DNA from 2 places in the Clostridium sp. Marseille-Q7071 genome. Region 2 is predicted to be linked to the other one. Evidence: a T-box and tRNA genes for the amino acid it is inferred to sense, from the RefSeq annotation. Region 2 holds a T-box; the other holds one or more tRNA genes.
The links. A T-box is a leader RNA that pairs with one kind of tRNA and senses whether it is charged. The one in region 2 lies ahead of metG (methionine--tRNA ligase), so its partner is inferred to be a tRNA-Met.
Positions count from the first base shown of each region.

Region 1: it encodes a tRNA-Met, which carries the amino acid that the T-box ahead of metG (methionine--tRNA ligase) is inferred to sense. The anticodon was not compared.

Region 1 covers NZ_CBCOPR010000001.1:985,324-1,002,354, reverse strand. Annotated here, with positions in the region: gene ACWPW7_RS04685 (OadG family protein) at 1-149, opposite strand, end outside; gene ACWPW7_RS04680 (acyl-CoA carboxylase subunit beta) at 162-1,652, opposite strand; gene ACWPW7_RS04675 (formate--tetrahydrofolate ligase) at 1,945-3,615, opposite strand; gene ACWPW7_RS04670 (thioesterase family protein) at 3,680-4,069, opposite strand; gene ftsH (ATP-dependent zinc metalloprotease FtsH) at 4,264-6,210, opposite strand; gene hpt (hypoxanthine phosphoribosyltransferase) at 6,327-6,866, opposite strand; gene tilS (tRNA lysidine(34) synthetase TilS) at 6,874-8,250, opposite strand; gene spoIIE (stage II sporulation protein E) at 8,419-10,821, opposite strand; tRNA gene ACWPW7_RS04645 (tRNA-Met) at 11,544-11,620, opposite strand; tRNA gene ACWPW7_RS04640 (tRNA-Met) at 11,625-11,700, opposite strand; tRNA gene ACWPW7_RS04635 (tRNA-Met) at 11,855-11,930, opposite strand; tRNA gene ACWPW7_RS04630 (tRNA-Met) at 12,085-12,160, opposite strand; tRNA gene ACWPW7_RS04625 (tRNA-Leu) at 12,165-12,253, opposite strand; tRNA gene ACWPW7_RS04620 (tRNA-Met) at 12,313-12,388, opposite strand; tRNA gene ACWPW7_RS04615 (tRNA-Leu) at 12,393-12,481, opposite strand; tRNA gene ACWPW7_RS04610 (tRNA-Met) at 12,542-12,618, opposite strand; tRNA gene ACWPW7_RS04605 (tRNA-Met) at 12,623-12,698, opposite strand; tRNA gene ACWPW7_RS04600 (tRNA-Leu) at 12,704-12,792, opposite strand; gene ACWPW7_RS04595 (S1 domain-containing RNA-binding protein) at 12,977-13,390, opposite strand; gene ACWPW7_RS04590 (FtsB family cell division protein) at 13,465-13,746, opposite strand; gene yabQ (spore cortex biosynthesis protein YabQ) at 13,890-14,270, opposite strand; gene yabP (sporulation protein YabP) at 14,288-14,581, opposite strand; gene ACWPW7_RS04575 (RNA-binding S4 domain-containing protein) at 14,675-14,935, opposite strand; gene ACWPW7_RS04570 (HU family DNA-binding protein) at 15,294-15,569, opposite strand; gene ACWPW7_RS04565 (bifunctional methyltransferase/pyrophosphohydrolase YabN) at 15,708-17,031, opposite strand, start outside.
Region 2 covers NZ_CBCOPR010000001.1:1,241,763-1,258,793, reverse strand. Annotated here, with positions in the region: gene ACWPW7_RS05975 (FecCD family ABC transporter permease) at 1-118, shown strand, start outside; gene ACWPW7_RS05970 (ABC transporter ATP-binding protein) at 120-911, shown strand; gene ACWPW7_RS05965 (DUF4491 family protein) at 1,007-1,291, opposite strand; gene ACWPW7_RS05960 (hypothetical protein) at 1,655-1,792, opposite strand; gene ACWPW7_RS05955 (DUF4830 domain-containing protein) at 1,894-3,495, opposite strand; gene ACWPW7_RS05950 (DUF3298 domain-containing protein) at 3,772-5,268, shown strand; gene ACWPW7_RS05945 (DUF134 domain-containing protein) at 5,461-5,907, opposite strand; gene ACWPW7_RS05940 (Mrp/NBP35 family ATP-binding protein) at 5,960-6,787, opposite strand; gene ACWPW7_RS05935 (amidohydrolase family protein) at 6,956-8,203, opposite strand; gene metG (methionine--tRNA ligase) at 8,343-9,971, opposite strand; T-box leader at 10,146-10,428, opposite strand; gene ACWPW7_RS05925 (50S ribosomal protein L11 methyltransferase) at 10,669-11,544, shown strand; gene ACWPW7_RS05920 (methyl-accepting chemotaxis protein) at 11,732-13,189, opposite strand; gene ACWPW7_RS05915 (alpha/beta hydrolase family protein) at 13,679-15,946, opposite strand; gene ACWPW7_RS05910 (sensor histidine kinase) at 15,968-17,031, opposite strand, start outside.

The DNA of each region.
Region 1 (17,031 bases), 260 kb from region 2:
TTGGCCGGTTCTATTTTTTTCTTTTTATCTCTTAATAGAAAGCTTTGAAATTTAATTACATACATTAAGATAACTAATACAGCGAAAACTATAATCATAGCTACTGCCGAAACTCCTAATGCATCTATTAAACTTAATTTTTCATTCATACTATATCCCCCCTAAATTAATATGCTTCCATGCTTTTTAGGGTAGCTTAACTCTCTTTTGCTTTGTAACATATCTAACATCGCAAATACTCTTTGCTTAGTTTCACTTGGTTTTATAATATCATCTAACAAACCTATTTCTGCACAAGTATATGGATTTGTAACTTCATCCATATATTTTTTAATAATCTCTTCTTCTTTTGCTTTTGGATTATCCGCACTTAATATTTCATCTCTATATTTAGACATTATTATAGTCTTAGGGGAAGTTAATGAAATTCTAGCTGTTGGCCATGCTAATGCTACATCAAAAGATGTTTCCTTGCTTGCTAGTGCTAAGTAACCTGCTCCATAAGCTTCTCCAATTATAAGTGAAACTTTTGGAACTACAGCATCACCTAAAGCATATACCATTTTTGATACGCTTTTAGCTAATCCCATCCTTTCCTCCTCAAGATTAATAACAATTCCTTTTGTATCTACAATACTAAGTATTGGAATGTTGAAACTATCACACATTCTTACAAAGCTTGCTACTTTATTCGAAAGTTTTATATTAATCTCACTTTTTTTATTGGAATCGTTTGCTATAACACCAACTGTTAACCCATTTATTTTTATTAAGTAAGTGTTTATGCTCTCTTCCATAGTTTTATTTATTTCTAAAACGGAATTTTTATCACTAATTGCATTTACTACTGCTTCTCCACTATAATTTTCATGAATAGCGGCCTCATTCAATGTTTCTTTCGCTTCATTTAAATCCATAGATTCAGCAGTTAAATATGGCATTTCTAAATTATTAGCTGGTATATAATTAAATAATTTCTTAGTTAACATTACTGCTTCCATCTCATTACTAACAACAAAATGAGCGTTTCCATTTTTAATGGAAGATATTCCATCACTATACATAGAGCTACTTACATATCTTTCTTCTTTATCTATCAGCTTATCACTTGTATTTATACTAAGTTGTCCATTATCTTCTACTACTATAACAAAATCACTCATAGTGGCATTTAATGCCATTGTTCCATTACATGGTCCTGAAACAATAGAAATTTGAGGTATTACACCACTATTCTTAGTAGTTTTTCTTAAAACTTCTCCATAGGAAGCTAAAAGTTCAATTCCATCACCAACTTTTCCACCTACGGAATCAAATATCTTAACTATTGGTGCTCCCATTTTCACTGCAGCATCCATTATATTGCATATTTTTTTACTTGATTGTTTATTGAATATTCCCCCATTTACAGTGTAATCTTCACTATAAATGTACACTAATCTTCCATCTATAGTTCCATGTCCTGTTACAACTCCTGCACCATTTTTATCAATTAGTGCTCCTACCTCTACAAAAGAACCTTCATCTAAAATATTAAAAATTCTTTCTCTTGCAGTTATTTTGTTTAAGTTGTGCTGCATTTCAACTTTTTCTGTTCCACCACCTTGGTGTGTTTTATGTCTAATTTCATCAAAGACATCAAGTTTATCCATATCATTGCCTCCTGACTTTAGATTACTCTTTGTTACCCCGCCATAATAATAACATAAAAAGTCCCATTTGTACATAAAAGTTGCAAGTTTTAATTCATTTTTCTGTGTATTGAAAAAAAACAATTATAAATTGACGTGTAATCATTCTTTTCCTTTAATATTCTTTCTATTTTCCTTTATTTCAAAAGAAAAATAGATGACTAGTTATTTTAAAGTATACTTTGCATATTAATAAAACCACTATAAGTACATACTTATAGTGGTTTTATTAATTATTATTTATTCTTTTATACTAGAATAATCCTTCTATTGTTCCATCTTCTTTTATATCTATTTTAGCTGCTGCTGGAATTTTGGGAAGTCCTGGCATAGTCATTATTGTTCCTGTTAATATAACAATAAATCCTGCACCATTAGAAACCTTAACTTCTTTTACAGAAACTTTGAATCCTGTTGGCCTTCCAAGAAGATTTGGATTGTCTGATAATGAATTTTGTGTTTTAGCTACACATATAGGTAATTTATCCAAACCTATTTTTTCTATGTCAGATATTTGCTTTTTAGCTGCTGGTAGTATTTCAATTCCATCAGCTCCATATATCTCTTTAGCTATTGTTTCCATTTTTTCTTTTATAGTTAATTTTTCATCATATAATACGTGGAAATTACTTTCTTTTTCTTCAATAGTTTTTATCACTTTTTCAGCAAGTTCTAATCCACCTTCTGCGCCTTTTCCCCAAACTTCAGTCAATGCAACTTCTACACCTTTATTTTTACAGAATTCTTCTATATATTTAATTTCTTCTTCACTATCGCTTATAAATCTATTTATAGCTACAACTGCTGGTACACCAAACTTTTCAACATTTTCTATTTGCTTTTCAAGATTTTCTATACCTTTTGCAAGAGCTTCTACATTTGGAGTATTTAAACTATCTTTTTTAACCCCACCATGATGTTTAAGCGCACGAATAGTTGCTACTATTACTACTGCACTTGGTTTTAGATTTCCATATCTACACTTAATATCAAAGAACTTTTCTGCTCCTAAGTCTGCACCAAATCCAGCTTCTGTTATAGTGTAATCACCTAATTTTAAAGCCATCTTAGTAGCTAAAATACTATTACATCCATGTGCTATATTTGCAAACGGTCCACCATGAATTATTGCTGGTGTATTATCTAAAGTTTGAACTAAGTTAGGCTTAACAGCATCTTTCATAAGCATAGCCATGGCACCATGAACATTTAAATCTTTACAATATATAGGTTGTCCCTCTGTGCTGTAAGCTATAAGAATTTTCCCAAATCTTTCTTTCAAATCCATTAAGTCTGTTGAAAGACAAAGTATTGCCATTATTTCAGAAGCAACTGTTATTGTAAATCCATCTTCTCTTGTAAATCCATTTGGAGTTCCACCAAGTCCCACTACTACTTGCCTTAACGCTCTATCATTCATGTCTAGAACCCTTTTAAATACTATTCTTCTTGAATCTATTTTTAATTCATTTCCTTGATGAATATGATTATCTATAGCTGCACTTAAAAGATTATTTGCTGTTGTAATTGCATGCATATCTCCAGTAAAATGCAAGTTTATATCTTCCATAGGAATTACTTGAGCATATCCTCCACCAGCAGCTCCTCCTTTTACTCCAAAAACAGGACCTAAAGAAGGCTCTCTTAATGCTATTACTGCATTTTTCCCCATGTTACAAAGAGCTTGACCTAATCCTATAGTAACAGTGGATTTTCCTTCACCGGCTGGAGTAGGATTTATAGCCGTTACTAGTATAAGTTTTCCGTCTTCTTTATCCTTGTTATTTTCTAATACATTGAGAGATATTTTTCCTTTATATTTTCCGTATAGTTCAATATCGTCCTCAGTTAATCCTATTTTTTCTGCAACTTTAAGTATAGGTAACATTTTTGCACTTTGAGCTATTTCTATATCTGTTTTCATATCAATATCCTCCAATCTACATATATAAAATTTTGTGTACAATTATATTTTATGTACAACAATCTTATTTATTATCAAGTTTTCCTATGAAATTATCTATATTAACTATATATCTTGAATGAGTACCTTCTCCAATTAAACCATTTTCATCATAAGCTTTTACTAAAAAAGTTATTTTCTTTCCCTGAATATCTTTAACTACAGCTTCACATTTTACTTTCATCCCAATTGGTGTAGCCTTAATATGCTTCGCATTGACCTCTACTCCTACAGTTGTATCTCCTGGTTCTAAATATAAATCAATAGCATTTTTAGATGCATTTTCCATTAAGCCTATCATTGCAGGCGTTGCATACACTTTTAGAGTACCTGAACCATGATGAAGTGCTGTATCATCTTCTGTTACAATCTTTTCAATAATTGCATTTAGCCCTATCTTTAATTTACTCTCCATTTACCTACCCCCTAACATAAATTTGGTAATATAATTATATCATAACTCTAAAGTTAGTCCTATAATTCTTTTGAAAAATTACGTATATTTTTTTATTTTTATATAATAATGTACGTATTTTTTTATTATTCTTTATATTAGCTATGAAAAAGACAAAAGAGTGCACGAACTCATCATACACTCTTTTGTTTACACTATATTTCTTCTTTTTTTATGTCTTCAATCTTTGCTTCTTCTACTTGTAATTTAACTTCTCCTGGATTAAAACCCTCATTTAAAGTATTTTCTTCTTTTGGAGTCTCTTCTTTAATAATATCAGCAGAAATCTCTTTCAAGCCTTTTCCATCCATAATTGCGTTAAATTCTTCAGCAGTAAGCTTTTCTTTTTCAAGAAGTGCTTTAGCAACTTCGTGAAGTTTATCTTCATTTTCACTCAGTATAGTTTCAGCTCTTTTATAAGCTTCATCTACTAAAGATCTTATTTCCTTATCTATCATAGAAGCTACTTCTTCTGAAAAATCTCTTGAATGACCGATATCTCTTCCTAAGAATACTTCTCCTTGTTCTTTTCCAAAGGAAATAGGTCCTAATTTTTCACTCATACCATATTCCATAACCATTTTTTTAGCTATAGAACTGGTTCTATCTATATCGTTTTTAGCTCCTGTGCTGATTTCTTTAAGTATTAAAGCCTCTGCAACTCTTCCACCTAAAAGTCCAACCATTTCATCTTTAAGCTTAGAACGTGAAGTATATGACGTATCTTCATCTGGAAGATGTAATGTATATCCTCCCGCCATACCTCTAGGGATTATACTTATTTCATGAACAGCATAAGAATTTGGTAAGTACTTAGATACTACTGCGTGACCTGCTTCATGATATGCAGTTAATCTCTTATCCTTTTCGCTTATAACTCTAGATTTTTTTTCTGGTCCAGCTATAACTCTTGTAATTGCCTCTTCAAGTATATCCATAGTTATAACTTTCTTTTTACCTCTAACAGTTAATAATGCTGCTTCATTCATTAAGTTTTCAATATCTGCTCCAGTAAATCCTGGAGTTCTCTTTGCTAATATTTCTAGCTTAACATCTGGTCCTAATGGCTTATTTCTTGAGTGAACTTTTAATATTTCTTCTCTACCCTTAACGTCAGGTGCTCCAACAACTATTTGTCTATCAAATCTACCTGGTCTTAAAAGTGCAGGATCCAGTATGTCAGGTCTATTTGTAGCAGCTACCATGATAATTCCTTCATTTACTCCGAAACCATCCATTTCAACAAGTAATTGGTTAAGAGTTTGTTCTCTTTCATCATGACCTCCGCCAAGTCCCGCTCCTCTTTGTCTACCTACAGCATCAATCTCATCTATAAATATAATACATGGAGAGTTTTTCTTCGCTTGCTCAAATAAATCTCTTACTCTTGAAGCTCCCACTCCCACGAACATTTCAACGAAGTCAGAACCAGAAATGCTAAAGAATGGCACTCCTGCCTCTCCAGCTACAGCTTTTGCAAGTAATGTTTTACCTGTTCCTGGAGGTCCTACCAAAAGAACTCCTTTAGGTATTCTTGCACCTACTTCCATATATCTCTTAGGATTTTTTAAGAAATCAACAATTTCTTCTAATTCTTCTTTTTCTTCATCTTCACCAGCTACATCTTTAAATGTAACTTTCTTTTTATCTGGTGTAGCCATTTTGGCTCTACTCTTACCAAAATTCATAACTCCACGGTTTCCACCGCCACCTCCACCAGACTGTTGCATAAACATTCCCCAAAATGCTACAAGCATTATTATAATTAAGAATGTTGGAAGCATTTGAATCCAGAATGGAATACTTGTTGGTGGTGTAAAATCAACCACTGCAGTTTTATTTGGATTTTCTTTTCTTAAATCTTTAAAGTCATCTCTTGGTAAAGCTGTATGATATTGTGTTCCATCATCTAATTCCCCTACTATTGTTACATTATCCTCACTCATAGTAGCGGTTTTAACTTTATCTTCTTTCCAATATTTTTCAAATTTATCAGCACTAATCCTAGCTACATTTCCACCATCTTTAAATAGTGTTAATGCCGAAAAGATTACAAGAAATAAAACTAACAACCAGGCCGTTGCACTTGAAAATTTTTTCACTAAAGGCCCCCCTCTCTTTCTAGTTATGATTTTCTAAAATTCTAACATATGAAATATTATATCATAAAGAATATAATATTAAATCTTATTGTGAATAATAACTCATTATAATTTTTCTACTTTTTATATACACTTTCCTTTAAAATAGCTACATATGGTAAATTTCTGTATTTTTCAGCATAATCTAATCCATATCCAACTAAAAAATAATCTGGAACGTCAAATCCTAAGTATTTAACTTCCATTTCTTCTTTTCTTCTATCAGGTTTATTTAATAAACATGCTATTTCAAGACTTTCAGGATTTCTAGCACCTAAGTATTTCATTAAATATTTTAATGTAATTCCTGAGTCAATTATATCCTCAACTATTAATACATGTTTTCCTTTAACCTCAAAATCTAGATCTTTCAGTATTTTAACTATACCTGAGCTTTCTGATGAAGCTCCATAGCTAGATACTGCCATAAAATCCATCATACAAGGTATTTTTATTTCTTTTAAAAGATCTGACATAAATATTACAGAACCTTTTAATATTCCTAGCACTAATAAATCTTTCCCTTTATAGTCTTCACTTATTCTAGTTGCTAATTCTTTTACTTTTTCTTTAATTTGCTCTTCTGTTAACAATACTTCCTTTATATCATTATACATAAAATTCCTACCTTTCTATACATATCTGTAAAATTCTTTCTGTATTATTGTCAACTTTAAATTTCTCACTTATTCTATAACCTACTATCCATCCAATTTCATTTCCAAAGCAAATCAATGGAATAATATCTCTTTCATGCCTAGGTACTTTAAGGTCAATAAATAAATCCTTCAGCTTCTTACTTCCCTTCATCCCCAGAGATGTAAATCTATCTCCATCTTTTCTATATCTTAATATTATATTATCTTTAACTTTATCAAAATCAAAATACTTTATCATATCAGAATCTTTTAGATTAACATCATTATTCTTATGAAAAATTTTAGTTATAATTTTTGTATGTAACTTTTCACAATAAAACTCATCATTAAATGGTATTACTTCATAAATATTAGTATTATAATTTTTCATTTCCTTATATATATGTATATCTTTATAAACATTATCAATCATTAAGCTATCAGGTAACATAATAGTCTTTCCAGTGTTTTGATTATAAAGCTTAATTATGTCAATAATGTGACTGTTTTCGATATTATATAAATCACCTTTAACTTGAAGAATTGCTTTTCTTAATACTCTTGTGATAATAGTTTTATGTTCCTTAAAAGCATCTTTATATATTATAACTCTATCACCTTTTCTATAACAGTATTTTTTAAATATTTCATCAGATATTTCTTCAAGATAATCATTATCTTCCCTAATAATATTCGACATTCTATTTAAGGTATGAATTATATCTTTATTAAAATTATTTTCCATGTAAGGAATAAGTTCAAGTCTAATTTTGTTTCTAGCATAAATATTTTCAAAATTAGTTTTATCTATCGCTGCTGGAAGTTCATTTTCCTCACAATATTTTTCAATTTCCTTTCTCGTTATCTCAATAAGCGGCCTTATAAATATATTATCCCTAACCGGTCTAATCCCTACTAAGCCCTCTATACCTGCACCTCTCATCATACGCATTAATACAGTTTCTGCTTGATCATTTAAATTGTGAGCAATAGCAATTTTATTACAATTATATTTTTTCATAAGTTCATCAAAAAACTCATATCTGGCTTCTCTACCAGCTAACTCATGAGATATATTTTTTATTTTTGCTAATTGATTAATATCAACCCTTTTAAAAAAGCATAAAATTCCTAGCTCATCACAATATTTTTTGCAAAGCTCTTCATCTTTATATGCATCTTTTCCTCTTAAAAGATGATTTACATGAGCTGCATAAATGGTTATATTTAGTTTATTCTTTAAAGTATGTAAAATATGTAATAATGTTATAGAATCTGGTCCACCAGATAATGCAATTATTATTCTATCACCATCATTAATCATATTATTTTCGGCTATAGTTTTTAAAACTTTATCTTTCAACTTTTTACCACTTCCTAGAATATGATATTCATTACCTCATATTATCATATATTACCCTTTAATAAAAGAAAAATATCATTAAATATTTCTAATTTGTTAAATTTGAGAGCTATAAAAAAATGAAGAAATGTAAAAATTACCCACTTTACAATTCTTCATTTTTATAATCTAACTATATAGGTTGTACACTTTTGATACCAATACAGTCATATCATCCCTAACCTTATTTTTACTTATCTTCTTCGCCTCCTCTATTATTCCTTCTGCTAAATCACCTATATTTATATCATCATTTCTTATCATATAATCTAAAATCCAATCTACTCTTCCCGAAGGCTCTACATCAAGCACACCATCACTTACCATTACTACTAAATCACCATGGGATACAGATTTTTTATGTCTTTCTATATCAGCTTTATCAAGCACACCTATTGGTAAACTTTTAGATTTTATTATATCAATGGTGTCATCAGATTTTATGAAACTAGCAACCGCCCCTACCTTCATAAAGTCTACTTCTCCTGTATATAAATCTATGCTACTTAAATCTACTGTTGAAAATTTCTCCTCCTCACAAAATTTTAAAGTCATAATAGAATTTACTGTATTTATAGCTGTAGTTTTACTAAACCCTGCATGAGTAAATTTTTCTATTAATTCTACTGCTGCTTCACTTTCTCGTCCAGCTTGTGGCCCTGACCCCATACCATCACTAATAAGCATCATATAATTGCCATTAGCATATTTGCCAAAGCTAAAGCTATCTCCATGTATATTAAATCCTTCTTTGCTTGCCTTAGCTACATGAGTTACCACTTTAAACTTAGGTGCTTCTTCTAAAACAATAGTACATTTATTAGTTTCAGGATTTATATAACATGCATCGTCATTAATAATCATATTTTTTTCCACAGCTTCATTAATTATAGGAAGAATTTCTTTCCCATACATATCAATTGAAGCATACTCTGATGATGAGATCCTAATTATTAACCTACCTTTTTTATCTTCAATGGAAAATACATCATCATATTCTATATCATTTTTATCAAATAATTTTATTATGTCTCTTTCCACTTCTCCATCCACTTTAATGTCTTCATTAAAATCTTTCACTAATTCTTGAACAGATTGAGCCATATTGTTTATTTGACTTGCTAAAAGTTCCCTGCCTTCACTTAATCTAGTTCTCCACATTTCACTTATAATATGCTTATTTACCACATCCTCAACATTTCTTATTAATGCACCTTTTCTAAGACACTTCCTTTCTAATTCAAATGGAAATTTATTTATTTTTTTCTGCTCATTTTCTATAAGTTCAGCAAATGCACTATAAGTTACATGATGTTCTCTAGCCCAGCATATACAATTAGTATTACAATCATTACATACTCTACTTGCTAAGTTTTCTACCAAGGCACTACTTTTACTTTGAAGTGTAAGCTTATCATTATCTACTAAGTTAGTTAGTATTTTTGACATATTTGCAAGTACATCTGAAAAATTATCAAGTCTTCCTAAATACATATTTCTTATATTATTTAAATAATTTCTATCTAAACTTTGCTTTTTCTTTTCAGAATTTATCTCTGCTGATATACGTTCATATATATTATTAGGTATCATTAAAAATATACCTACTGACAAAATTCCTTCTATTATAATAAAGCTATTTGAAATTGCCATATTAGAAGTTGACATATAAACTTTAACTATAGCAAAGGTCACTAAAAATGCTAATGAAACAAATATCCTTCCAGCATCTTTAAAAGCTCCTGCTACAAGCCCACAAATTCCTAATACAGTCACATATAATAATAAATATTCATTGCTCATTCCTACAATAGCACCCATAGCTATCCCTGATGTAGCGCCTATTGCACTTCCACTTATGTAGCTAAATATTATTACTACTGCCAATGCCAATACATTTGTAAGAGAAATGTTAAATATTTTAATTCCCCAAGTTCCTGCTACAACTACTGAAAATAATAAGGACATACAAATTATTTCTTCATTACTAAATAAATGTTTTGTTTTTAATTCTTCAAAGCATGAATTACTTATATGCAGAATAAAATATATTGGGAAGATACAAAAAATATTTGTAAAGGTTGAAATCAAAGATACTGAAAAACCATATTGATTTATTAAAATATTATAGGCAAAAACTGATATGGTAACAGTAATAGCTAGTACAGCTTTTTTTAACTTACTTTCTACAGTATCTCCTATAACCATAGAAACAAAAGTTAGCAATGGAACCAATACAAAATACATATTTATGTCTTTAACATAGCTCTGCATAGTAATATACCCTAGTAAGCTGCCAAAAGCAGATAATAAAGATATTTTATTGTCTTCTTTCATTAGTATAACTAATAAAAATGCAATCCCAAATGGTGCTGTATTGTTTATAATCATTGTTCTGCTAATGAAAAAACATAAAAAAAACAATACTCCTGCTTTTATAATCAGTTTTCTACTACTTTGTTCTTCTTTAATTTGTTTTTCTTTTGTATTTTTAATTCTTTTATATGGAATTATCTCTGCACCATATTGCATTTTATAACCACCTACCCCTTAAATTTGTAAGTTAATTGTAACAAAGGAGTCTGGAAATAAATGTCATTTAATGGAATGAAGTTATAAAATCTTTATGACATCAAACTGTATATTTTTACCATTTTATAACAAGAAGTTTTTCCCTCTGCACAGTTACCATTTTATACCATAATCTACTATTTTCAAAGTATTACTATATTTTTTTATCCACAATTCTTATATTTTTATTTTTCAATATGTTGATAACTTTTATAGTTAAAGCTGTCGTTATGGATAACTTTATAATAAAATTTGAAAGAATTTTTATTATAATAAATGGAATATTTTATTGAATTGATAATATAGTGCTGATAATTATGTTATTGAATTATTTGAATTTCTACTTTATACAATTGAGGATGGGGAATTATTAGACCTTCTCTTATATAAGAGAAGGTCTAAATTTATTTCTTTTCAAAGTGACGCAGTCACTTTTATTGAAAAATCTATTTGAAGAAATTAATTTGTAAGAATTAATTTCCACCATAATTGTCAATTGTCCATTGTAGAACTCTATAGTTTTGCTAATTAAAATTATATAATCAAAATCTTAAAGTTATCACTGGATAGAATCTCTAACTTCTAGTCATATTTTAAAAGTATTACTAATAAATATAATAATCAATTATTATATTTAGTTTTTCACATAATAAAAAAGCTTACAACTAAGTTGTAAGCCTTTATGGTAGCGGAAATAGGACTTGAACCTACGACACTCCGGGTATGAACCGAATGCTCTAGCCAGCTGAGCTATTCCGCCATGTTGGTTGCGGGGGCAGGACTTGAACCTACGACCTTCGGGTTATGAGCCCGACGAGCTACCAGCTGCTCCACCCCGCGATATTTTGGTGCTGAAAATTGGAATCGAATTGGTACGGTGTTTAACCACCGCAGGATTTTAAATCCTGTCCATCTACCCGTTCCGCCACTTCAGCAGATTATTTAATTTAAATTGACCTTATATAATACTTAACTCTTGCCATCCATAAATTAATGGTTGCGGGGGCAGGACTTGAACCTACGACCTTCGGGTTATGAGCCCGACGAGCTACCAGCTGCTCCACCCCGCGATATTTTGGTGCTGAAAATTGGAATCGAATTGGTACGGTGTTTAACCACCGCAGGATTTTAAATCCTGTCCATCTACCCGTTCCGCCACTTCAGCAGATTATTTAATTTAAATTGACCTTATATAATACTTAACTCTTGCCATCCATAAATTAATGGTTGCGGGGGCAGGACTTGAACCTACGACCTTCGGGTTATGAGCCCGACGAGCTACCAGCTGCTCCACCCCGCGATATTGGTGCTGAAGACCGGAATCGAACCGGTACGGTGTTTAACCACCGCAGGATTTTAAGTCCTGTGCGTCTGCCTGTTCCGCCACTTCAGCAGGTTATTTAATTTAAACTGACTTTACATAGTGCTAAACTCTTGTCATCCATAAATTAATGGTTGCGGGGGCAGGACTTGAACCTACGACCTTCGGGTTATGAGCCCGACGAGCTACCAGCTGCTCCACCCCGCGATATTGGTGCTGAAGACCGGAATCGAACCGGTACGGTGTTTAACCACCGCAGGATTTTAAGTCCTGTGCGTCTGCCTGTTCCGCCACTTCAGCATTTCTGACTATAGTATATGTAATATAAAATATTTTAACCTTAAATTAATTATAAGGTTATGGTAGCGGAAATAGGACTTGAACCTACGACACTTCGGGTATGAACCGAATGCTCTAGCCAGCTGAGCTATTCCGCCATGTTGGTTGCGGGGATAGGACTTGAACCTACGACCTTCGGGTTATGAGCCCGACGAGCTACCAGCTGCTCCACCCCGCGATATTTGGTGCTGAAGACCGGAATCGAACCGGTACGGTGTTTAACCACCGCAGGATTTTAAGTCCTGTGCGTCTGCCTGTTCCGCCACTTCAGCAGGTTATACATTATTGTGCGCATCTTTCAGCGACAATATTTATTATAGTTTAAGGTCTATATATTGTCAACACTTTTTTTTATAATAAACTTATATATTTTTGCAGTTTTATTAAAACTTAACTATATTAGACCACTAATATAATTAAAAGAGTGCCAAAAATTTAGCACTCTCTAAATTTATATTAATAATTTGAACTTTTTCTACTATATCCGCGTCCTTTATTATCTTGGTGTCTTTTTAAATCCTGAAATCTTTCTTCACTGTCTTTTAGGAACTTAGACATTCTATCTTCAAATGAAGAGCCACCAGTTTTTCCTTTCTCTTTTTCCCAGTCTATTTCCACAGGTTTTACTGATTTTTTTGGCACTCCTGCTTGTTTTATAGATAAGCTCATTTTTCCGTTGTCATCAACTGAAATAACCTTCACCTTAACAACGTCTTCTTCTTTTAGATGATCTCTTACGTCTTTTACAAAGACGTCTGATACTTCTGAAATGTGAACAAGTCCTGTTTTTCCTTCCACTTCAACAAAAGCACCAAAATTAGTGATATTAACCACTTTACCTTCTACAATACTTCCAGCCTTTAAGGTCATATTAAAAAGATTCCTCCTTAAATAATGTTTTAATTATTATGTTATATATCAAGTTATGTTAAACATAACACAGATCACTTATCTTCTTTTACACTGTTATTGATTACAGGAGTTTCACCCTCTTTAATAAGTCCTAATTTTTCTCTTGCAAGTTTCTCAATATACTTATCAGTCTTTGATAACTGCACTTCATCCTGTAATTTTTTGTTTTCTTCTTGCACTTTTTCTAACTCCACAGTGTAGGTTTCAAATTCAACCTTTTGTCTATGCATTATCTTCTGCTGATTTATGAAAATATAAGAAACATAAACAATTAATAGAGATAATAATAAGTTTTTGATTTTTCTATTTTTCATTATACAACTCACCCTCCACATAGAATGAGTATAACAACTTATTATTCAATAGTTATTATATTAAAATATAACTACTCATGTTAAACTCATAAGTATATTTTAATTTGAATTGTTCATTTGTTCAAGGTATTTTACATTAATTTTTAACTTTTTCTTATTATTTTGTATAAACAAAATCTTACAGGATAAGACAATGTATTAAATATTACTCTTAATACCTTTCCAATAGCCAATAATACGTTGTGAAGTACGTTTATAAATATCTTACTAATTAGTTTAATATATACAAATAATCCTATACTTACATATACAAAAACATTAAAGCTCATATATGCATAGCTTGTGTACATCATAAATATAAACACAATAAATCCTGTAGCAATCCAAAATAAAACATCTTGAATTATAGTTATAATCGCACCAACATCTTCAAATCCTCTTATAATTCTATAAATATCAAAGAGAACGCCTATTAAAACTCCACTCAATAAACTAAATGCAAATAATATTATTTGTTGTTCCATTGTAAACAGCATGATACTTACCTAAAAAGCCTTGAAAGAATGCCTTTTCCCTTTCTAGATTTTTTTTCATCACTGGTATATACAATATAACTTATTTTTCCACTTATCATTACATCTCCATTTTGTACATCTAGTTTATTCATTTTTAAATTTTCTCCTCTTATATCCATAGAACCAAGAACTGTATTTAAAAGGATTTGTTCATCATTAAAGCTTACAATTTCCTCAACTCCGTCAATTGCCATCTTTTTCCTTGAATCTAAAGTTAAATAACTTTTTCTATCTTCTATCTTGGTTTCTTTGTTATCCATAAAACCCTCCTTGCATATATTAAAAGTATTCCTAATAAATAATATTTCTTTAAGAAAAATATATGCAAAGAAAAGCAATTTAAGAAGAAGTAATTATTCCTTATCTTCTTCCCCTGATATTATTTCATACATAGTTTTAGCATTTTCTTTAGTTACATGATTTGCTATATTCACTATTTTTGCTGTTAATACTTGAGTTGCAAATTGAATTTCAATGATATCGCCTTCTTTTACTACCGTTCCTGCCTTAGCAACTTTACCATTTATTGAAACCCTACCACTTTCACAAACTTCTTTTGCAACTGTTCTTCTCTTAATTATCCTTGACACCTTTAAATACTTATCAAGTCTCATAGCCATCACCCCAAATATATTTTATTCAAATTTATACTTTTAAATTTATAACTATAAATAATTCCAAAATAATTAAATTCTTTAAAATATTATATAAACTTTATTATTCAAATATAATTATAACCTTAAATGATTTGTAATACACTATTATCATCTCAAACAAAATAACTATTCAAATATTCTGAGGATATTTTATATCACATAAATAGCTGACTCTTAAAAATAGTGAGACTATCTTTGTAATCTTATAGTAAAGTATGACATAACATATACTTAAATACTAGTTAGCTATTTTTGAAGATGTCTTTAATAAAAAAAACCTAGAATAAATCCAGGCTTTTTAATAAGTAAAATAAGACTATTTATTAACTATGTCTTTAAATTCTTTTCCTGCTTTGAAAACGGGTGCTTTTGAAGCAGGAATTTCTATTTCTTCTTTAGTTCTTGGATTTCTTCCCATTCTAGCAGCTCTTTCTCTAGTTTCGAAAGTTCCAAATCCAACTAATTGAACTTTTTCTCCCTTTCCTAGAGCTTCTTCAACGCTCTCTATGAACGCTTTTAAAGCAACCTCTGTTTCCTTTTTAGTTAAACCTGATTTCTCAGCCATGCTTGTGATTAATTCTGATTTATTCACTATTGTACCTCCTTAATCTTTTAAAAACGCTTCTACATTCATAAATTCTATTAGATATCTTGAATATAAGATAGCATATTCTTCAATGTTTTTTAAATTCCTTCTAATCAATTATAGTTTTAACATAAAAGTAATAAATTATTTCTTCTTTGCTTCATTCCATAACTGATCCATTTCATCAAGCGTCATAGTCATGAGATCCACTCCTTTAATTTGAGCAGAATCTTCTATAAACTTAAAACGCTTAATAAATTTATCTATAGTATAATTTAATGCAATTTCTGGGTCTATGTCAAGAAGTCTTGCAACATTTACTGAAGCAAATATTAAATCTCCTACTTCTTCTAGTATTTTTGCCTCATTTTTACCATTATATACATCTTTAATTTCATTTAATTCTTCTAGCACTTTTTCCATAGCTGGTTTAGGATCTTTCCAGTCAAAACCTACCTTTGCAGCTTTAGCTTGAACCTTATCTGCTCTTAAAAGTGCAGGTAAATTTTTAGGTATATGCTTCAATTCTTCAGTATAAGTTTTAAAATCATTTTCTTTTTTCTTAATTTTATCCCAACTATCTAAAACTTCGCTAGTATTATTAATTTTAATATCCCCAAAAATATGAGGATGACGTCTTATCATTTTTTCTGTTATAATTTTAACTATATCATTTATGTTAAAATATCCTTCTTCTTTACCTAGTTGTGCATGAAAAACTATTTGAAATAATACATCTCCTAGTTCTTCTGTAAGCTTAAAATCATCTCCTTCATCAATTGCTTCTAAAACCTCATAACATTCTTCAACTAAATTTCTCTTTAGTGATTTATGAGTTTGTTCTAAATCCCACGGACATCCCTCTTCCCCTCTTAAAGTTTCCATCACCTTAAGTAAGTCAAAAAAATCTTTGGTTTCTTCTAAATTTTTTGGAATATAAATTGAAGTTAGATAGTCTATATCCTGTTGTCTATCAAGCTCGAAAAGCTTTATCTTTCTAACATTTTCTATTTCCTTAACTCCTGCTGCTCTTATAAAATATATTTCCGTTTCATCATTATAATATTCAAGTAGTGATAATTTTGTTTCTGAAGCTATAAGTTGATTATAAACTTGAGTTATTATAAGTCCTGCTCTTTTATCTAATATTTGATTCTTAATATCAAATGCATCTATTATTTTTATTCCATCAATAGGATCTAATTTTAAAGTTTCCATAACAGCATCTATAAAACTTACTGCTGGAATTATTTCATATGGAATATTCTTCTCATCACAATATTTTATAAGTAGCGTAACTGATTTTTCAGCTACTAGTGGATGTCCTGGTACCGCATAAACTATATTATTACACTGACTATATTCTTCTATTATATCCTCAGCTATAGAATTGTAAACATCATCAAAGCTATCAAATTTTTCATACATGTAATCATAGCTTTCAAATGTTACTCCTAGAGATTTTAAA
Region 2 (17,031 bases):
ACTTGCAAGAATAATTGGTTCTCCTGAAGAACTTCCTATAGGTGTTGTTACGGCTTTCATTGGCGCACCATTCTTCTTACTTCTATTAAAAAAGAGTAAATATTCTTTTGGAGGTTAACATGGTCAAATTAAGCGTAAAAGATTTACAATATAAGCATATATTAGAAAATATAAATCTAGAAATAAATAAAGGTGATTTTGTTGGAATTATAGGACCAAATGGTAGTGGCAAATCAACTTTACTTAAAAATATATATAGAGTTTGTACACCAGATAAAGGTGAGGTTTTCTTAAACAATATAAACTTAAAAAAATTATCTAATAAAGAAATTGCTAAGAATATGTCAGTAGTAGCTCAAGAAAATAGACCTGAATTTGACTTTAAAGTTATAGATATGGTGTTAATAGGTCGTTTTGCACATAAAAGTTTATTTGAAAATAACAATTCTAATGACATAGAACTCGCTGAAAATTGTTTAGAAAAAGTTGGAATGTTAGATTTTAAAGATAGAAATTTTTTAAATTTATCTGGTGGAGAAAAACAGAGAGTTTTAATTGCAAGAGCATTAGCTCAAGAAAGTGATTTTATGATTCTTGATGAACCAACTAACCACCTTGATATTGGATATCAACTACAAATAATGGACATAATAAAATCTCAAAATTTAACAGTATTTTCAGCAATTCACGATTTAAATATTGCTTGCTATTATTGCGATAAAATAATTATAATGAAAAATGGAACAATACTAGATTTTGGAAAGCCAGAAGATGTTTTAAATGAGAATATTGTATATGAGCTTTTCGGACTTAATTGTCAAATTGAGAGAAATAAATTAACAAATAAATTAAACATAATATATATTCCAAACTCCTTTAATAATGACTTAAGAAGTGCTACAGTAATTTAATACAATTATTTTTTATTTATATATTATCTTAGGTATTTGAAAAATAACTAGCCATTACGCTAGTTATTTTTTAACTATATATTATTATATAAAAATTATTTACGTTTAGGATTTTTAGGAAACCATCCTTTTTTTACCCGTTGTTCTTGTTCTATTAGCTCATGTATGCTCCAAAGACAAGAAAAACCTGTAACTCCTAGTAAAGCTGATAACAATTGACCTTTAATATTTAAGGATACAATTATAAATATAATACCTAATAATAAAAACATTGGCCATATTTTCTTGCTAAAATAGTATTCCCCTTTAATTACTATAGGATGAAAAATACCTATAATTAAAAATGAAAATATTCCTATTATAATTCCTTGAAAGTTCAAAATATCCCCCCTCTAATTTACTTTGCTTTCCAAATTAAAACTAAATTTGTTTTATTCTAACCAATTTAAGAAAAGTTTGAAAGTAATTTAATAAATTGTTAATTGATTATATTATAGCAGGTCATATCTATTATATTAATATATATGAGATTTAATTATGCTTTAAATATAAATTTTATAACTAAAATAAAAAAAGCAATATATAACGATTATTGATGAATAGTCTATATACATTTTAAGTATTATATAGGTATCTAATATAAAATAGAATGCAATAAGTAACTATTATCAAATTATTTCTACAACATATTGCACCCCTGAGAATATAAATTCCACAGAGGTGCAATATGTCATTACTAATAACTATTTATTTTTTCTTGCTTTATTATTTTTTTCAGAATCTTGAGAAATATCTTCTGAAAACTCTTGGTTAAATTTATTTAATTCCTTTTTTGTAGATGGGGTTAATGCTACACGTTTTGCTTCAGGCACATTTTTCATAGAATAATCCTCCTCTAAAATATAAATTAACTATAGGATTATTTTGCCCAAATCTATAATTTAAACTCAAGAAATTAATAGCATTTATGAAATTTTATTTTTTAATTATCTTTTCCTTTATGATAAAAATCTTCAAAATTTATATTTCCATCAATTATAGAATAAGGTACATTATTAATTATTAATGTATTCTGTTCACATCTTTTTATATCAATTAAATTGCTTCTTGTACTATTCATTAATTTTATATGATAATAAACAGCCAAAGTATCTTTATCCATATCTTCATTTAACTTTAAAGAATACTTATTAAGCTCTTTTAAAAACTTATTAACTTCATTTTTGTCATCAATAGTCTTATATTTTTTATTATTTTTTGAAATTCTTATAATATTTAAATCTTCTATATTCCCTATATTTAGATCTTCAAATGTATAATATTCTCTTATTTCTTTAGTATGAGCTTTTAAAATTGACAAATCATCAATATCTTCTCTATCTTCTTGCCATGCTCCAATAATATCATCCTCATATAAGAAAAAGTAAATATTCTTAATGTCTTTTTCACTATTGTTTACTTTATAAGTAAATAACTTTACATCTTCACCCATATATTTAGAAAAGTCATATCCATTTTTCTTAGATAATTCATTTTTATCCTTTAAAAAGCTTCCTATATTATAATTGTTATAAATATAATTATAATCCTTTGGAAGTTTTAAATAATAAACCTGTTCACTATCGTCTATAATCTTATATCCCAATTTCCCTATATATTTTTTTGCTTTTTTTTCGAGTTCATAATAATTCTCAAAAGGTAAAACTTCATTAGGTGCATTTAAAATTTTATTTATAATTTCCTTACTTAAATTAACTTTATATTGATAATCAATATTTTTATTTGAAGATGTAACAACTATAGTCGAAAATTTATCATCATAAAATCTAATAGAATCTATATACCCTTCTTCTAAACTTTTACGTTCTTCATCATCACCATAATCCATCCACACTCTATTTATTATGGTTTTTTCCTCAAATATCTTTAGATCACTTATTCCTTTATAGTCCCCTATATACTGAATATTAGAAGAATTTATCTCAGTGAATAAATCTTCAATAATTTTTTTATCAATTATTAAGGTTCTATCATGAGTTTTTTGATTAATTATAACCATATGTCTAGGAAGTTTAAATTCAGCTACTTTTATATCTTGCTTTTCATATCTTAAAAGTTGCGCATATTTAGAATAAATAAAATATCCTAAAATAAAAAATAGAATAAAAATAAAAATTATAGAACTTTTCTTTATAGGTTCATTAGCAATTTTTCCTTCTAAATAAATTAATAAAACTGATGATATAGTCCACAATATGTAGAATATATCAAGATAAACTCCTACTTCTAAAAAAGGTGAAATAAATACCATATAAAAAGAAAAACATAAAATAATACCAAATATGGCTTCAATTATTATAAGAGGAATAATGTTATAAGTTGTTATATCATTCTTATATATTTTATATAGTACTATTGGATAAATTATTAGCAAAAAAATAATAAAAAGCATTTTAATAGAAACTAAAAATTTAGATACATTATTTTGAGAGACATACTTATTTCCTATTCCAACAAAGCCCATAATAAAATATACCATAAATAGTATTCTGTTTAGCTTCTCCTTTTTTTTATAACTCTCCATAGCTCCTCCTAATAGATTTATTATAAATCTTAAATTACTTAACAGTTTTTGAAAACCCTTAACTAAATTATAATAAAGTTATACTATATAAATTATTCTATATTTTATAATAAAAACCTTTATCTCTCATTTCTAACATTATATTTACATAGTTCAGCATAATATATAAAATTTCTTATATTAATTGTTATTAGTAGTAATTAATTAATTTGGTAACTTTTTCAAACTCACTACATATTATATTATGGTAATACTAATAAGGAGCGTTATTATAGTATGTTTATTCGTCATCCATATGACAATGATTTTAGGTCATTCAACGAAGATTTAGATTATGATTTTATACCTTTTAATTACGATAGAGAGCGTCAAATGATGCCTCCATCAACTGGTAGACCACCAACGGCTCAACCAACTGGTAGACCACCAATGGGTCAACCGACTGGTAGACCACCAATGACTCAGCCAACTGGTAGACCGCCGATGGTTCCAGCTCCTGGTACACAACAGATGGCTCCAACTCCTGGTACACAACAGATGGTTCCAACTCCTGGTACACAACAGATGGCTCCAACTCCTGGTACACAACAGATGGTTCCAACTCCTGGTACACAACAGATGATTCCAACTCCTGGTACACAACAGATGGCTCCATCACCTGGTAGACCACCGATGCCTCCAACTGGTAGACCGCCAATGGCTCCATCACCTGGTAGACCGCCAATGACTCAACCAACTGGTAGACCACCAATGGCTCCAACTGGTAGACCGCCAATGACTCAACCAACTGGTAGACCACCAATGGCTCCAACTGGTAGACCGCCAATAGCTCAACCAACTGGCAGACCACCAATGGGCCCACCTAGTCCTGGAAGACAATTTGGTGCACCTTCTAGTCCGCCTCCAAATTTCACACCACAAAGAGCCCCTGGTGCACAACCTTTCGCTGTGTCTCCAGGTTCTATACGTCCATGTAGGTTTCAATTTGTATTTATATGGCCTACAATTGGTAGACCTTTCTGGGCATGGTTAATCAGCGTAGATAGAAGAAGTATAGCAGGCTTTAGATGGAATGGACGAAGATGGGTTTATTTTGGAATGGACTTAAGAAGAATTGCGATGTTCGAATGTTTTGGAAGAAGTTTTCTTAGAGAAGTAATGGATCTTTCATCTAATATTAAAAATGTGAGTATAGCACCTAGAAGCTTTACAGTAGATTACCCAATTATTGAAGGATTGCAAAATGAAGATGTTCAATCCAACATAAATGGATCAATTATTGAGAAAGTTAATTCTATGTTTAATAGCGCTGTTTTTCTTCCTGAGCAAACTAATTTTAATGAAATTGTTAGTTCTTATATCCTTTCTCTTCAGAGAAATGGATTGATAAGCATTCTCTTCTATTTGTATACTAATACTATGGGAGAAAATGAAAATACAATTTATAGTTCCTTAATTATAGATTCTAACACTGGAGAAGAATACGATTTTGAAGATCTATTTAATCCTAGCTCAAACTTTAGAGAAAGGCTCAGTCAGCTTGCTGTTCAAAGAGCTAGAGCAGAAAATATTCCATTCACCGAGGAGTTTCAGGGAATTATTAACAATCAACAATTCTATCTAACACCAGATGCACTAGTGTTATATTATCAACCTGGCGAATTTACACCTGCTTCTTATGGACTGTTTGAGATTGCAATACCTTATGCTGAAATTAGAGATCTATTCTCTCAAACAAATCCTATAAGTAGAATGACCACAATGACCACATAAAAGAAAGTCGTGACTTATGTCACGGCTTTTTCAATACACAATAAAAAATATTTATATTAATATAGGTATAAGTTATTTCCCAAGAAATGATTTTTTACTTTCTTATTTGTGAAATTTCAACAAAATTTTTATTTATAAATAAATAACAAGTAAAATTTTTGCTTTTTAAAATTATAAAATTATCTTATATACTTATAACTTACTACATTTTATATCACATAGATTTCTCTTTCTACATATTATTTTCTCTGAACTGCAAATTATACAACTCTCTTTTACTTTTTCAAAGGCTAGTTCATATTCACTATGACAAGAAACACATTTAAATTTACATATACACTTTGTATAGTGTCCGCCTTCTATGGAAAGTGCATATCCATTAATAAGTGCTAATGCAACCTTTTTTCTAGCCTCATCAATTATATTTTGAAAAGTTTGTCTTGATACTTCCATCTTTTTCGCAGATTCTTCTTGACAAAGTCCTTCTACATCTTTTAACCTCATCGCTTCAACTTCTTCAAATTTTAGCTTAACTTCCTCCACTCTATCCTTAATCTTATAATCTTTTTTAGAGCAAGGTATAAAATAAGTATTTTTAGGCATAAATTGAACTTTTCTCAATTTTATTGGTCTTGCCATTAAAATTCTCCTTAATTAATTTTTTTAGATAAGGCCAAATTTTAATTAAACCTTATTTTTTTATATAATCTATAATTTTATTAGATATTAAAATCATAGTTTCTTCAATATTTTCATTATATTTTTCTGCCTTTTCACTTGATAGCTGTGCTATCTCTTTGCACATAGGAAGCTCTCCAAGTAATGTTGTGTTCATTCTGCTAATATAGTCATTAAGATTCTCATTTTCAAAAATTCTAATCTTTGTATCGCAGTCTGGACATAGTAGATAGCTCATATTTTCAATAACGCCTATAACAGGAATATTTAAACTTCTAGCCATATTTAAAGATTTAGCAACAATCATAGATACCATATCCTGTGGTGTAGATACTATAACAACTCCACTAATAGGAACTGATTGCATAACAGTTAGTGGCACGTCTCCTGTTCCTGGTGGCATATCTATTATAAGAAAATCTAACTCACCCCAATAAACATCTGTCCAAAACTGTTTAACAGTAGCAGATATAACTGGACCTCTTAATATAGCTGGTTGCTCTTCATTATCCATTAGAAGGTTAACAGACATAACTGATATTCCTTCTTCAGATTTTGCTGGTATTATTCCAGCTTCATTCCCAAAAAGCTTTTCATGTTTTATTTTTAAAAGTCTTGGAATACTTGGACCTGTTATATCTGCATCTAGTATTCCTACCTTATAACCTTTTTTATTTAAAGCTTTAGCAATCATGGTAGACATAGTAGATTTCCCAACTCCACCTTTTCCGCTCATAACTGCAATTATATTTTTAATCTTATTATGTGGATTATTTTCAATAGTGCAAGTTGATTGAGAAGTACAACTAGATTTACTAGAACAACTATCACATTTTGACATTTAAATCACCTCATTAGTTATTAGCATATGCTAATAATATTGTAGCTATATTTATTCTTGTTGTCAAAAATTTATTCACTTTTAAATTATAAAATGGATATCTTTAGTTGTATTTATTAAACTAAAAATATCCACTTTCTCTTAATTTATTATTTTATATTCCTTATATTATTTTTCGTTTACAAACTCTCCATCTTTCATGACTATACTCATATTTTCTAAAGCTATATTTCTAACATCTTCTAATGGGTTTTTACTAAGCACAACTATGTCTGCTGCTTTTCCTTCTTCTAAAGTACCAGTTATATTATCTATTTTTAATACTTCAGCACCAGCTTTTGTTGCTGCAACTATAGTTTCCATTGGTGAAAGACCTGCATCATGTACTGCATATATTTCTTTTAAGCTATATGCTCCATAAGGAGTAAGCTTACTACAGAAAGAGTCTGAACCTACAGCTATACGTATTCCTGCATCTTTAGCCGCCTTAAAGTTTGCAATAGTACGATTTAATTCTTTCTCTGCCATAGTTTCACCAGGGAATTTGTCTAAAATTGGTCTGTATGGTGGTTCATATTCTGTAAACCATTCATAGAAGAATTTCATAGTAGGAACTAAGCTTATATCTTTTTCTTTCATTATTTTTAAGCACTCATCATTAAGCTCTTGTCCATGTTCTATACTATGTACTCCTGCTTTTATACAATCTATTGCACCTTCTAATGATTCACAGTGAGCTCTTACAGGTAATCCTACATAATTTGCTTCTTCAACTACTACAGCTATTTCTTCAAAACTATAATGTTGATGAGTTTTACTATCTAATCTCCAAACTCCGCCACCTGTTGCCCATATTTTTAACATGTCTGGACCAGTTCTTAAAACTTCACGAACTGCTTTTCTCAATTCTTCTTTTCCATCAGCACATACTGCCCAAGGATGTGATTCCTTAACATAATCTAATGGCAATGTGTGAGTGTCACCATGTCCACAAGTTCTTGAAAATCCTAATCCGCAAGTTACTATTCTAGGTCCTTTTACAATTCCTCTATTTATCATATCTCTTAAATAAGTTCCATTACGAGATATATCTCCTGTAGTTGTAAATCCATGATTTAAACATGCTTCTCCCTGCGCTACTGCAACTATAGCCTTTTGAAGAACTGGTTCTAAAACCCAATCTAAATCTGATGGGCTTAATGCTCCTCCAAAATGTACATGAGTATCTATAAGTCCAGGCATAATAACCCTTCCACTTATATCAATAGTTTCATACTCTGAAGAAATTTTTCCATTGTTTTCTCCAGCATATTGAACTTTTCCTTCTTTTACCAAAACCAAAGATTTCTCTATTGGTTCCTTGCCAGTACCATCAATTAAAAGTCCGCCTACAAAGGCAATATTTTTTAAAGTCATAATAACCCTCCTAAAAAATTTTAAACCTTTATAAAATTTCGACAATGACTCACTAAATCCTTTTAATTTATGGTAAAACTCTATTTAATTAACATATAGATAGTTTATTAATAATAATTTTTAAATGTTGTAAATAAACCTAAATAATATTTTTACCTAGTTTTTTTACTTCTTCTTCAATTTTACTTTTATCTATCCTTTCAAACAATATCCTTACTTCTCCTAGTTCTATACCTTCTTTTACCTCTATATAATGCCAATTTACATTTTTAATAAATAGCCAATTTCTTATCTCCTTTGAAGAGAAAGGTATAAATGGTTCTAATAAATTAGATAAATTTCCTATAACTTGAACACAATTATAAATAGTATTTATACATTTTTCTCTATCTTCTTTTATAGTTATCCATGGTCTTTCTTCATCAAAATACTTGTTTATACTTCTAATAAATATAAATATTTCTTCTAATGCTTCTTTAAGCTCTCCATTCTCTATCTTATTTCCTACTGACTTATATAACTTAAGTGTATTATTCTTTATAGTTTCATCTATAGTTCCCTTTGGAATAATATTATCAAAATATTTTTGTATAAATATTAAAGTTCTATTTACTAAATTGCCATAAGCACCTAGTAGCTCTCCATTATTACTATTTATAAACTCCCTCCAAGAAAAATCTGTATCACGTTTCTCTGGTCCATTCGCTGTTAAAAAATATCTAATAGAATCAGCATTATAATTTTCTATTATATATGGAACCCAAACTGCCCAATTATTACTTGTAGATAACTTTTTTCCTTCTATGGTCAAATACTCACTGGAAATAATTTTACTAGGTAACTTATATATTCCTACTCCACTTAATAAAGCTGGAAGTATAATTGTATGAAATGGAATATTATCTTTTCCATGGATATAATAAGAGATTGTATCTTCTCTCCAAAACTTTTCCCAATCACCATTATTATCTCTTGCCCATTTTTTACTTGTAGTTAAATATCCTAAAACTGCATCTATCCATACATATATTTTTTTATCCTCAAATCCACTAATAGGAATATCAATTCCCCATGGTAAATCCCTTGAAACTGCTCTATCTAAAAGTCCTTCTCTTAAATACCTCTCTGTCATATTTATTGCATTTGTTCTCCAACCTTTAGAAGTTTTTAAATATGTTTCAATAGTATTTTGAAATCTTGAAAGGGCAAAAAATAATTGTTCTGTTTCTTTGACTATTGGTATATTTCCACAGTTCTTACAATGCCTATCACTTAAATCTAATGGATCAAGTAATGTAGAACAACTATCACATTGGTCTCCTCTTGCTATATTTCCACACTGTGGGCAAACTCCTTCTATAAATCTATCTGGTAAAAATTGCTTACATTTATCACAATATAGCTGTTCTTCTTGCTTTATATAAATATATCCATTGTCATATAAATTTTTAAATATACTTTGAACCTCTCTTTTATGAAATTCATCATCTGTTCTAGAATATAAATCATAAGTGAATCCTAGCTTCTCAAAGCAATATATAAATTCTTCATGATATCTATTTGTTATTTCCATCGGTGAAACTTTCTCATTTTTTGCTCTAATAGAAATAGGGGTTCCATGACAATCACTACCAGAAACATATAAAACCTCTTCTCCTTTGGCCCTATAGTATCTTGCTATAATATCTCCCGGTAATAATGCTGCTAAATGTCCTAAATGTAAGGATCCATTAGCATAAGGCCATGCTCCTCCAATAAAAATACTCATATTATCTCCTCCCTTAATTTAAATTAAATTTCACAGTAAACAATTTTATTAATAATATAGAGAATTTGATTATCAATTTTTTTATAATCCTCAATCTTCTTAGTACTTTTCTTAATTCCAACTATTAATTTTTTTAAAATAACATAAAAAAACTCCCGTTCCTAAGACTATAGTCTTAGGGACGAGAGTAAATACTTCGTGTTACCACCCTAGTTTATTTATATGTCACCATATAAATCTCTTCAAGTACGACACAAAATCAACTTAACAGTTATTTGTGTTTATACTCTAAGCACTGTAACGGGTGCAGATTTTACCGCTGTAGTCTAAATTCATAGGAATCTCGGTACAGAAGCTCCAAGGCCATGTTCAGTTTACTATTCACTACTTCTTCTCACCAAATAGAAGTTCTCTGTAAAAGAAATTATAAACTTACTCTTCTCTTCAACGCTTAAATTATAAATTTTAAAACATTATTACATTTATTATCCTTAATGTCAATAGTATTTTCAGTTATTTAGAATTTTATCCTAACTTCTAAACTTTATATGAGATTAATTTTATGATATAATTTTAACCTTGTAAATTACTCTAATTACATTAAATAACTTATTATAAATGTATAAGTTAAATTATGGTTAAGAAACTAAAAAATAATGTCAATACTAAAGATAAATAAATAAGGAGGAACATTTTTATGTATAAACTTACTTTTGATTACCCTCTTTCAAAAGCTGAAGAAGCAGCAGAGAAATTATATATTGTAGATATATACAATGTATTTTATGAAACTCCAATAACTATAACCACTACTGATTACGGATATGGGTATTATGAAAATAAAGATGAAAAAATAAATTTCAATATCGTTGTAGAAAGTGAAAATTACAACGAGGCAAAAAAACAAAAAAGTATAGTAGAAAGTACTCTTAATTTATCTAATGTATCTATAACTGAAATAAAAAATGTTGAGTTTAATGAAAATATCGAACCAATAGATTTAAATAATGGATGGATAATTGCATCTCCAGATTATACTGTAGAAGGAAAAAATAAAATAAACTTTATTCCACAAGGAGCTTTTGGTACAGGACTTCATGAGACAACTCAAGACTGTCTTCGTTTTATATTAGAAGAAGATTTTACAAATAAGACTGTATTAGATATTGGTACAGGTTCTGGCATATTATCAATAGCTTCAGCTATTAAAAATGCTAAAAAAGTAACTTCTATAGATATAAGAGATGTAAAAGAAGAAATAAACCTAAATGCTTCCTTAAACTCATTAGAAAACATAGATGTTTTAGTTGGTAATGCCTTAGATAATGAAATTACTCTTGCAGGCAGCTATGATTATATATTTATAAATATTGGTGGAGAAGAAACACAAATGTTTATGGACTTTATAGATTGCCATGTTAAAAAAGGTGGAAAATTATTGATATCTGGTCTTGTAGAATGGACCTTTGATCTCGTTATAAATGAAGTAAGTAAATATGGTTATACACTTCTTGGTAAGAAGCAAACAAATGAATGGTGTACTTCAATATTAATAAAAGATTCTATCCAGTAATATGTTGAACTTTATTTAATATATACTTTATAAAAACATATTTGTAAGACTATATTTAAAATAAAACTGTAGATAAATCTATTTCTGCTTAGATTTACCTACAGTTCATAAAGATCATAAATTTTCAAATTTATGATTTAATCTACCCTTTTATTTCATAGCTTTATAATAAATTTAGTATTTAGTTTTAAAAAACAGTCTCGCCTTTTTCACTTAAGTTTTTGCTTATAGAAATCATATTGCTAAATGTTTCTATAAGTATTGATGAAAGCTCTTCTGCTTCTCTTAAAAGTAGTTCCGCTTCTCTCTTTTCTCCATTATCTATTCTTTCAAAGACATTATCTCCTATTTTATGAAATCTAGCATGGTATTCTTCAACTTGGCTCCATAATTCAATAATATTTTCATGTTTAGGCTTTAAAGAGTAATAAAAATGTCCAAACCCACATTTATGATGATCAGTTTGAAGAGGTAATATTTCCATATTCTCTACTATGTATTTTAAGTTGTTAACCCAAGCTTTATGTTTATCAATGGCATTATCCATTAACTCTATAAAAATTTCGTTAGGAACTGTATAAAAGTTATCCAAGGTAAGTTCTCCACCTATTTTAGCTGTTTTGTCTAAGACCTCTTCTACCATTTGTAACTCTCCAGACAATCCCTGTATATCATTACTAGATTCCTTTAGCTCTTCTGAATAGTGATGTAAATCTTCTATTTTATTTCCAATAATACTTACTGATGAAGCTTCTTCTTCCATAGTAGCATTTATTTCCTCAGTGGTAGATTTTATATCAAATAGATTTAAAGCCATTTCTTGAATTGCCTCATTATTTGAAGTTGTGGATTCTACAATACCTTTTACTGCTGAATCAATTTCATGTAGAGAATTTACTGTATCATTTACACTATTACTGCTTTTTTGAGATGCTTCTCCAATTTCAAGTAGCAAACTCTCCATATTTCCCATAAGTCCTTTTGTATTACTTGAAAGTTTTCTAATTTCTTCTGCTACAACTGAAAATCCTTTTCCCATCTCCCCAGCTCTAGCAGCCTCAATAGAAGCATTAAGTGCTAATAGATTTGTTTGATCAGATATACTATTAATTGAACCAACTATTTCTTTAATTCTATTTAGTGTTTCAAGTAAATTATTTATATCACCTTTCATATTTTCTGAAAAATTAATGGCATTTTCCATTGATGACTCAATTTGATTAGCCATATTTTCACTGTTTTTAAAATTTTCACTCATGAAGTCAGCCTTATTTGAGATTTCTTCCATTAAATTCACTAATTCTGCATTAGCAGAAGTTATTTCTTCTGTTGACGCTACTGTAGCTTGTGACGCTACATGAAGCTCTTTAATCATACCATTAATTTCTTCACTTACTCTATTTACTTTTTCTCCATAAAACTTTAACCTTAAATCAAAGTTACTTACTTGCATAACTGCATTTAATGTATTATTGACTATTTCTCCAAAAACGTCTTTGCCTTTATTTAATCTTACACATAAATAGTCTATTTTATCTTTTAATTCTTTCTTTATTGAACATTTTTTATCGACTACTTTTTCACAATCTCCATTCTCAATACAGTCTATTATTTCTTTTAATTTGTTCGATTTATCAAAAAACATTTCATCTCCTCCATTTACTTTTTTTGATTTTATATTTAACATTATTTTTATTCATACTAAATAATATCCTTAATTATTATCGTATAATAGCTACAATACATTATGGTGTATATATTAGTTTTTTAAATAATCTCTAGCTAAATTGCAAATATCTATCTTGTTATTTAATTAACCATATTTCTATACTTAAAAAACTATTTATTTATGATTATTTTTAAGTTATATAATATATTTTAAGGTAAAAAATATCTTTATTTTCATTGTAATATAAAGCTGTCATAATCTCATGCTAAAAATTATTAAAAATTTCTATATGGTTTAAGACATATAAAAAAAATAACTAGTGAAAGATGAGTGATGTATTTACATCATATCAGTCAATAAACTCTTACGATAATCAGTTATCATATAGCTCTAACGACGGATTATGGTTAAAAATACATTATCATACTTACTAGTTATTTTTAATACAAATTATTTATATGGTTATTAATATCTAATTCCTACATCATTTAATAATACAGTACCTCTTTCAGTTCTATCAAATTGAAAACTTATTTTGGCTAATTGCTCTGGATTAAAATTTGTATTAGTCTTTTTAAAATCTTCTAAATTGAACTCAAAGCTTTTAAAAACAGGTTCTTTTATTGGTAAGAAACTACTAAATGGTGCCTTTAATATTTTGCTTTGGATCATTGGTGGTAAATAAGAAAAATGACTTAGTGGAAGACTTGATTTATTTCCATTCATATCTTCAACTTTTATTGTTAAATCTATTAATAGATTTTTGTCATTATCACTTTTCTCCTCATCACCATCAGCTAAAGAAAATACTATTTTACTATTTTCTTTAATGTTTAAATCTTTATTAGGTAATATTATATTATACATAGCAACATTAGGATTCTTATTTATGTCCCATCCTAAGCGAACTTCACTATACTCTCCTTCAGCGTATTTCAATTTAACTTTCTCTTCTTTCCATTGACTTAAATTTTCTCCAGTTATATTCCCTCCATCAATGGTAGTACTATTCACATCTATATCATCATTATATGAACAAATTATTTTAGTATTTGAATCAAAGTAGTTGTTTACATATAAAGTGTCTGGAAGCCATTTCCTAGCATATTCTATATCCTTAAATACTTCCCTATACTTCGTATTATTCTTTAGAGTGGTTTCTAAAAATGATGTTATCAATACCTTTGATATTTTCTGCTGCTCTTCTTCACTTATAAGCTGCTTGGTATTATAAAATCTGTTCCCTAAACCAGCAGCATCTTCCCTTCCCCACCTACTATTAAACTGGCCATGATTTGCTCCATATATATAAATAGAAGACTTAAAATAATCAGTGCCATCAGTAAAATCTATTCTATTATATTGGTCTGAACTACTGAAAGAACTTACATCCATATCATGAGCTCCATGTAAAGCTAGATAATTAACATCTTTTAACGGAAGAGAGTTTCCTGAAGGTTTATATTGTTTATCAGTTGATGCAATAGCAATGATTGAACGTATATTAAAATTATAATCAAATTTCACATTACCATTCTCAGGATAAGACTTCAATTTATTAAAAGCTGTAGCAATAGTTATTGCTTCTCCACCTCTTGAATGACCTATAAGTGCAATATTATTCATATCCACTTTATTATAAAAATCTTTTTCTACATCTTCGTTCCATTCTTTCCAAACCTTAAGATGTTCTAACATCAAAAATCCTCTTGCAGGATTTTCACCTTCTAAAACACTTAACATGAATTTGTCATCATATGGAGAAAAGTTTAAAAAATTCTCATCTATTGAAGCTACAATGTATCCACGACTTGCTAAAAGTTGTCCTAAATATTCATATCCTGGGTCTGAGTAGTCGGTCATTATATGATTTCCGTGTGCAATTACAACTAAAGGAAATGGGCCTTCCCCCTCTGGATACCAAACTAGTCCATTAAGAGGCATATTCTCTGGTCCAAAGCCTAAAAATTTTCTTCTTGAAGATGACCATTTTGATAAGGATTTTTCAAGAAATGCTGACCCATCAACAGGATTAGTGATTATAGAATTCTTCTCATTAAATTCTTTACGATAACTTTTTTCACTACCATAGGATAGCTTTTTTACTTTATAAGGTCCTTCTAAGGAAGGATTTTCAATGCTTGTACTACTATATTTTATTTGTCTTTTACTTTCTTTTATATTTTCTTTTATAGCATTTAAATCTCTGTTATTCCCATCATTAACTATCCAGTATCCTCCTAAGCCTATAGATACTATTATAACTACTGATAAAGCTATAGTTGTAATCTTTTTTAGACTATTTACATTTTTATAACTCCCTTTTGTAAATTTATATATTAAAGATCCTAATAAAGAAAAACTTATTATTGTGAACATTGTAGCTATAATATTAGCCTGCATAGGTGCAAGAAAACTTATGAAAATCAAAATAAATGAACTAATAAAAACTAGAATATAGCCACTAGGAACCTTTTTCATATAGTGGATTAAAATAGATATTATACTTCCTATTAATGATATTGCTAATAGAAGTACAAATGCTCCTTTAATAAAATCCCAAAAACCGTGTGATGAGAATAAATAATAGCTCTGCATTATATACAAAAATAAGGTTATAATAATTAAGCTAATGGATGCACCTTTCCAGCCATCACTTAGTGGTTTAATATTTTTTATTTTATATCTTAACTTTTTAAATAAATCTATAAATTTATTCCTTATTTTGTTCATCGTAACCTCCAATTCACATTTCTATTTATTTAAAATTATTGAAAAAACACTCTTTTCTTCTGTAACCTGGTTTTTAAGTCTCAATTGGCCTCCATGTCTTTCAATTATCATTTTCGATATTGCTAGTCCAAGACCAGTTCCTCCATCATCCTTTCTTGATTCTTCTCCCCTAACAAAGGCATCAAAAATTCTATTTTTAATATTCTCAGGTATACCTATTCCGTTGTCTCCAATTTCAAGTATAACTTTGTCATATTCTTCAATTATTTCTATTCGTAATTTTATACCGTCAGGATTATATTTTAATGCATTCTCAATTATATTTGATATTGCCCTAGATATAAGCTTAGTATCAAAACCTAATAAAATTTCTTTTTCAGGAAACCTTAAATCCAATTCAAATCCCTTTTCTTCAATTTCCTCATAGTGGTCTACTATAATTTTTCGTACAAATTCTACATAATCAGTTTTTGTTATTAAAAGCTTATAATCAACACTTTCCAGTTTGACAAATTCAAAGAGATCATCTGTAAGTTCACTTACTCTACCAGCTTTATTAAAAATAGTATTATAATATCTTATTTTTTTGTCTTCATCTTCAATAAGCCCTTCGCTTAGCGCCTTAGAATACCCTTGAATGGTGGTTATTGGTGTTTTAATATCATGAGATAAGTCTACAAGCATTCTGGTTTTTCTGTCCTCAAGTTCTTTTTTTTCCCTTTCCATAACTTTTAATTTTTCTGCCATAAAATTAAAGGTATCTCTTATTACTGCAAATTCCCTTTCTGCATAAAATTCAATCTTTGTATCATAATTTCCCTCACTCATTTTGCTCATTCCCTCAGTTATCTTTCCTAATGGCTTACTTATTTTTTTTGATGTCCATAAGCTAAAAAGAATAACATTTATTATAAAGGTTAACAAAAAAATTATTCCAGCTTTTATTAGCATATTGTAAAATATAGTTAAATTAGCACTAGAAATCTCCTCTACACTGCCAGCTCCACTACCAATGACTTTTTCTAATTTCCATGATAAAACACCTGCAATTACAACAAATAATAATGCGAGAATGAATACAAACA